Prochlorococcus marinus str. NATL2A: one gene and its partner. The main gene of each other region encodes a partner of the protein of the gene in region 2 in a complex. Links are inferred from orthologs where the notes say so. Each region holds a gene or a part of one and is shown on either strand. Other genes may lie near its edges.

Region 1 (3,533 bases), 460 kb from region 2 along the record:
ATTTCTACCGTTTTAGAATCATCTATTGTATATGTTTTAAGATGGGTAAGATCTTTAACTGCAGAATTTAAATTATTACTTGTGTTAGATCTGAATATTATATCTTTTATTTCATCTTCTATTATTTTTGTGCCCATTCTATTTTTAATAGAATATTAAAAATATATAACTATCCTTCTGGATTAACAAAGGGAAGTAAGGCAATAATTCTTGCTCTTTTAACCGCTGTTGTTAAGTCTCTTTGTTGCTTAGCTGTTAATCCTGTAAGTCTTCTAGGTAAAATTTTTCCTCTATCAGTAATAAATTTCTTTAATAATTCAACGTCCTTATAATCAATAGGATCGCCTGGCTTTATTGGAGAAAGCTTTTGTTTAAATAGTGAATTAGTCATTTTTTTAAAAGTTTGTATGGGACAATTATTTGATTTCTCTATGAATTGTCATCTTATTTAATTCAGGACAGAATTTTTTAAGTTCAAGTCTCTCAGTAGTGTTCCTACGATTTTTCTCTGTGGTGTATCTAGATACTCCTGCAGAACGTTTTTTTGAGCTAGGAACAGTTCTAGACTCAGTACATTCTAAAGTAACCACAATTCTGGTACCTTTTTTCGCCATATGAACTTAGCTCAACTTTGGTGAGTCTGGGAACAAAGTACAATCTTACTAGGCTAAGCACCCTTTTTTATAAATTCATTTGAGCACCTATGTATAACTCGTGTAAGAACAAATCATGAAGGTATCTGTTTCTTGGCTAAAAGATCTTGTCGAATTTAACAATGATATTGACGAGCTTTCTGAAAAGCTGTCAATGACAGGCTTTGAGGTTGAATCTTTAGAAGACTTATCAGAACAAGCAAAGAATGTTGTTATTGGTTTTGTTGAGGAAATCACGCCGCATCCAAATGCTGAAAAGCTAAAAGTTTGTTCTGTAGATGTTGGTTTACCCAAAAAGTTGAGCATTGTTTGTGGTGCACCAAATGTAAAAGCAGGATTTCACGTCCTAGTGGCGAAGGTTGGAGCTTATTTATCTTCAAAGTCACTAAAAATAAAATTATCTAATTTACGTGGCGTTGAAAGCGAGGGAATGATTTGCTCGCTGGAAGAATTAGGTATTGAAAGTAGTAATGAAGGTATTGAAATTCTTGAAGAAAATGAAGCAAATATCCCACCAATTGGTTCAAATGCTGTTGATTACCTTTGTTTGAATGACACCATAATTGAATTAGCTATTACTGCTAATAGACCTGATGGTATGTCAATGGTAGGTATTGCACGAGAAATATCTACAATAACAAATTCAAAATTAACATTACCAAATTTAAATTACATTGAAGACTTTAATATATTTGAACCAAAAATATGTGATAAAGAAACGATTGGAGTAGACTGTATATACTCAATTACGTATATAGACAGTATTGACAATACTGGAAAGACAAATAAAAATATTTTTAATAAATTAAGTTCATTAAAACAAAATTGTATAAATCCTGTTGTAGACATAACAAATTATTTAATGCTTGAACAGGGACAACCATTACATGCTTTTGATGCAGATCTATTAGATAATATAATTGGTAGAAAGGTTAAACCAAATGATTTTGGTATTAGAAATGGTAAGCAAGGTGAATTATTTGTCGCACTTGATAAAAAGGAATATAAGATAAATCCCACGATAAAGTTGATTACCTGCGACGATATTCCAATAGCAATAGCAGGAGTTATAGGTGGAAATAATAGTTCTGTAAGTGATAAAACAACAAGGATTTGGTTAGAAGCTGCTGTATTTACCCCTACTTCAATTAGAAATAGCAGTAGAGAAATAGGTCTTAGGACAGATGCAAGTAGTAGGTACGAAAAAGGAATATCGTCAAATATGACTACTGCTGTTTCTAAAAGAGCTAGTGAACTAATTTCTGTTCAGTTAGGAGGAGACAATATATCTTCTTATGTTAATACTGATTTCAAGAAAAAAAGTATTAGTGTTAATCTAAGAATGGATAAAATCAATAGCGTCTTAGGTAAATTAAGTAGCTCTGATAGTAATTTTGTAAATAATAATTCTACTAAACTTCGATATCTTAATGAAGATGAGATTGAGACACTCTTATCAAAACTTGGTCTCATACTTACTTCAAATGATTCCGGTTGGAATGTTCAAGTACCTCCTTATAGATCATCTGATTTAACAAGAGAAATTGATTTAATAGAGGAGATAGCGAGGCTAATTGGATATGACAATTTTGATTCAAATATGCCAGATCCTCTTGAGCCAGGAGTACTTTCACCCACTAAGTTAGTTGAAAGACGTTTACGAAATTCTTTCATCCACAATGGTTTTCAAGAGGTAGTTACTTCTTCACTTGTTGGTCCAGAAAATACTGATGATAATGCTGTATTGATTAAAAACCCATTACTATCAGAGACAAGTAGATTAAGAACAAATGTATGGGATGAACATCTTAAAATACTTCAGAGAAACGTATCTTTTGGAGCTGAAGGTTGTTGGATCTTTGAAATAGCAAAGACATACAAAAAAGATAAAGAATGTTTTGTTGAAACTAATTTGTTATCAGGTGCATTGACTGGTAGTAAACGACTTAGTAAGTGGGGCGGAGCGTCAAAACAACTATCGTTAGATTATTTTGAAGCAAGAGGCAAACTTAAGCAATCTCTTGATGTTCTTGGAGTTGAGACTATTGATAAGCAGCTTGCTGAAAAAGATTTTATGCATCCAGGCCGAACTTCTGAATTATTTGTTGAAGGCAAAAGTATCGGCTTCTTTGGTCAAATTCATCCTTCGCAGTCTGAGAAATTTGATCTAATTAAGGAAACTTATTTATTTAACCTTGATTTTGATTCATTGATAAAAGCTGCGACAAGGAAAACAAATTGGACAAGAATTTACAAGGATTACCCCACTGTTCCTTATATGGAAAGAGATATTGCCCTCATACATTCAAAAAAATATAGCTCTTTAGAAATCATGGGTCTAATTAAAAAAACTGGAAGGCCATTATTAGAGAAAGTAGAGTTAATAGATCGTTACGAGGGCTCTTCAATGCCCGAGGATGAGATTAGCCAAGCTTTTCGAATCAGATACAGAGATGCAAAAAAAACATTAGTAGAGAAAGACATTAATCCAATACACGAAAAGATTAGAAATGCTCTTAAAGAAAAAATAAAAGCGGAACTAAGAAGTTAGTCTCAGAAATATCAGCCTTGTCTCTTAGTTAGACCAATAAAGAGTCTAATACAAGACTTGCGAGACCACCGCTTTTTAAGAAAATATATTTAGAGAATAAACATTTTTTGAAGATCGATGTCTTTGTTATTGCTTGAAAATATACATTGATGAAAAATCACTCATATTTAAAATTTTATATTTCAATTGCAAAAACATCTTAAGAATAGTCTCTAAGATCCTTAATGCGACGCAATACAGGACTAGTAATAGGACTGACATTAGACTAATGAGAATTTTTTTAACTAAGGAAATCCATAGAATACATATAGGAGTTGAAAATCCAAGAG
Region 2 (3,263 bases):
AGTAGGATTGGTTTTTTCGTCAGTCGGATATCAATCTTTAGCAGGAGCTTTGTTCGTGCAGGCTTCAATGCAAGCTCCTGGAATTTCCATTGGAACAGGTATGAGAGCAATGGAAAACTATCCAATTACTTCTCTAGAAATGCTTTCTGTCTTGAGTAATACCCAGGTTTTGTTTGCCCATTTGATTGGGCTGATTTTTTCTTTATGGTTATTGCAAAGGATTTTCAGGAAAAACTAATTTTTATATTAAGTTTGGCAAATCATCTAAATTTCCTCTCCAAAAAAGATCAGGTTGAATTGGAGTTAGTGAGGGAGAGCATAAAGCTATTTGAGAGACATCACTTGGCCATCCCTTAGGCCCTTCTCCTGCAGATTGAAGATCTTTTACTGCTTCCCCAGCCATCCAAAAATAGGTATTACCTCTTGGATCGACTCTTCGAATGAATTGTTCTTCGTATTGTCTGATTGAAAGTCTTGTCCAAACCAAATCACCCATTTCTTTTTCTTCACAAGGGGGAATATTTAAATTTAGGAGTAAGTTCTTGGGCCAATTTTGTTGAATTGCTTTCTCTGCAATATCTAAGGAAAGTTTCCCAGCGAAACTAAAATTTTTCCATTGAAAACTTGCAACGCTCACCGCAATAGATGGAATCCCATCTAAGGTCCCCTCAAGTGCAGCAGCAACAGTCCCTGAGCAAAAAATATCCGTACCAAGATTAGGCCCATGATTAATTCCAGAAAGAATTAAGTCTGGCTTTTGATCAAGAAGTTCATTAAGTGCGAGTTTTACGCAATCAGCAGGGGTTCCACTACATCCCCAAGCTTTAATACCTCCCCCAAATAATTCGTCTGCCTTTTCAGCGCGTATGGGCGAATGTAAAGTTAATCCATGACCAGTTGCGGATCTTTCTTGATCTGGACAAACAACAGTAACTTTATGTCCTCTGCTCGCTGCAGATGTGGCAAGTGTTCTTATCCCTTCTGCAAAAACACCATCATCATTACTGATTAAAATTTTCAATGGTTTCATTTTTTTGCTATTAGTTTTTAGAACTGGGACAGGTTGCCGATTAAACTAGTACTCGAGATGGCAATTCATTGAGTTCAACATTATCCCTAAAACAGCTCATCGGTGAGCTTGAGATTCTAGAAAGCGAGGCGGCAAAAGAAATTGCTTCTGCTGAAAATTCTGAATCAATAGAGAAATTAAGGTTGAGTTTCCTTGGAAAGAAAGGAAAACTCTCACTCCTATTGGGAGGGATGAAAAATCTTTCTAATGAAGAAAGACCTTTAATTGGTCAAAGAGCGAACGTTTTAAAAACTCAATTGCAAGAACTAATCAAGGAAAAGCTTGAAATTTTAAAAACTCAAGCTTTAAGTCAGATATTAATAAAGGAAACTATAGATGTTACAGCGCCTCCAACAGGTATTACTCAAGGACATCGCCACCCCTTAATAACAACTACTGAGCAAATAATCGATCTTTTCTTGGGTCTTGGATACCAAGTTTCTGAAGGTCCTGAGATAGAGAATGATTACTACAATTTCGAGGCACTGAATATTCCACCTGATCATCCTGCAAGAGATATGCAAGATACTTTTTATCTGGGAGGTGAATACCTTTTGAGAACTCATACATCGCCTGTTCAGATTCGTTGCCTTGAAAGCAAAAAGCCACCTGTAAGAATTGTTTCACCCGGTCGGGTTTATCGAAGAGATGCAGTTGATGCAACTCATTCGCCTGTGTTCCACCAGGTTGAGGTCTTAGCAATTGATGAAAAGCTTGACTTTAGTCATTTAAGAGGAACAGTAATGGCCTTTTTAAAAGCATTTTTTGGAGATCTTCCTATTCGATTTAGGGCTAGCTATTTCCCATTTACGGAGCCATCAGCAGAAGTTGATGTCCAATGGAGAGGAAAGTGGTTAGAAGTTATGGGTTGCGGGATGGTCGATCCTGCTGTTTTAGAGGAATTAGGGATTGATCCAGAAAAATATAGTGGATTTGCTGCTGGACTAGGGGTTGAAAGATTTTGCATGGTTCGTCATGGCCTAGATGATATAAGAAAGTTATATACAAGTGATCTCAGATTTTTAGAACAATTTTAGAGTTGGATTTTTTGAATTAAATTTTAATTTATAAATAAATAATATTGACATTTAATTGCTAATATTGTGCGATAGTTTGTGAAGTATGATCGGTGCCCCGAGTAGGACTGATCGTTAATGACGGGAAAGAGCTTGCTGTTAAGACAGCAAAAACTTTTCAAAAGAAACTAGAAGATTCTGGTTTTGAGGTCGTAAGAGTAAGTAGCGCAGGCGGTTTATTAGGTTTTACTAATCCTGATCAATATATGAGTTCACAAGGATACAACTCATGTATTCCAGAAGGTTTTGATTCTTCAATTTTATTTGCCGTTGTATTGGGAGGTGATGGGACTGTCTTGTCTGCAGCAAGACAAACTGCACCATTGGGTATCCCCATACTCACTGTAAATACTGGACATTTAGGCTTTTTGGCTGAGGCGTATCTTTCAGATATAGATAAAATTTTCAAACATTTAGTTGCAAGGCAATGGAGTATTGAGAAAAGAACAAGCCTAGTAGTGAGTGTTATGAGAGGTGATCAATGTAGATGGGAAGCTCTTTGCCTCAATGAAATGGCATTGCATAGAGAACCTATGACAAGTATGTGTCATTTTGAAATTTCTGTTGGTCGGCATGCGCCCGTCGATATTTCTGCAGATGGTGTAATTCTCTCTACTCCTACTGGTTCAACTGCTTATTCACTCAGTGCCGGGGGACCTGTGATTACTCCTGATTGTCCAGTTTTACAGCTTACGCCTGTATCTCCTCATTCATTAGCATCTAGAGCTCTTGTCTTTAGCAACGAAGAGCCAGTAACGGTTTTTCCTGCCACACCTGAAAGATTAATGATGGTAGTTGATGGTAGTGCAGGCTGTTATGTATGGCCAGAGGATAGAGTTTTAATTAGAAAAAGTGATCATCCAGTTAAGTTCATTAGACTTTCTGATCATGAGTTCTTTCAAGTTCTAAGAAATAAATTAGGTTGGGGACTCCCCCACGTTGCGAAACCTGATAAAACATAAAAATTATTTAATTTCACCCTTCAAAATAAAAACAGGATTTAAAGGAGATAATCTTATATCTTCTCCAATACTTACACCTCTATACGATTGATGTTGACTAATAGATAACTTGTGGGCTTTAGGCTTTAAAATCGACTCTAATTTTGATATAGATTT

What was found. Proteins that work in one complex are often made in the same cells at the same time.
Region 1: the proteins of pheS (region 2) and pheT are in contact, whole or in part, in a crystal structure (PDB 6P24), measured with the Escherichia coli proteins. The link is inferred for Prochlorococcus marinus str. NATL2A from one-to-one orthologs.

What each region holds. Positions count from the first base shown.
Region 1 is NC_007335.2:882,902-886,434, reverse strand. The notes cover bases 331-3,466. They hold pheT (phenylalanine--tRNA ligase subunit beta), read left to right. Parts: upstream 331-729; coding sequence 730-3,204; downstream 3,205-3,466. Other genes in these bases: rpmG (50S ribosomal protein L33), read right to left, coding at 417-614; rpsR (30S ribosomal protein S18), read right to left, coding at 331-391. Outside these bases: PMN2A_RS04645 (ribonuclease catalytic domain-containing protein), read right to left, coding at 1-137; more of rpsR, read right to left, coding at 170-330.
Region 2 is NC_007335.2:1,341,304-1,344,566, reverse strand. What follows is about bases 237-3,102. They hold pheS (phenylalanine--tRNA ligase subunit alpha), read left to right. Parts: upstream 237-1,098; coding sequence 1,099-2,106; downstream 2,107-3,102. Other genes in these bases: PMN2A_RS07375 (NAD(+) kinase), read left to right, coding at 2,199-3,102; surE (5'/3'-nucleotidase SurE), read right to left, coding at 242-1,030; PMN2A_RS07390 (DUF3611 family protein), read left to right, coding at 237-238. In the rest of the region: more of PMN2A_RS07390, read left to right, coding at 1-236; more of PMN2A_RS07375, read left to right, coding at 3,103-3,107; PMN2A_RS07370 (bifunctional cobalt-precorrin-7 (C(5))-methyltransferase/cobalt-precorrin-6B (C(15))-methyltransferase), read right to left, coding at 3,111-3,263.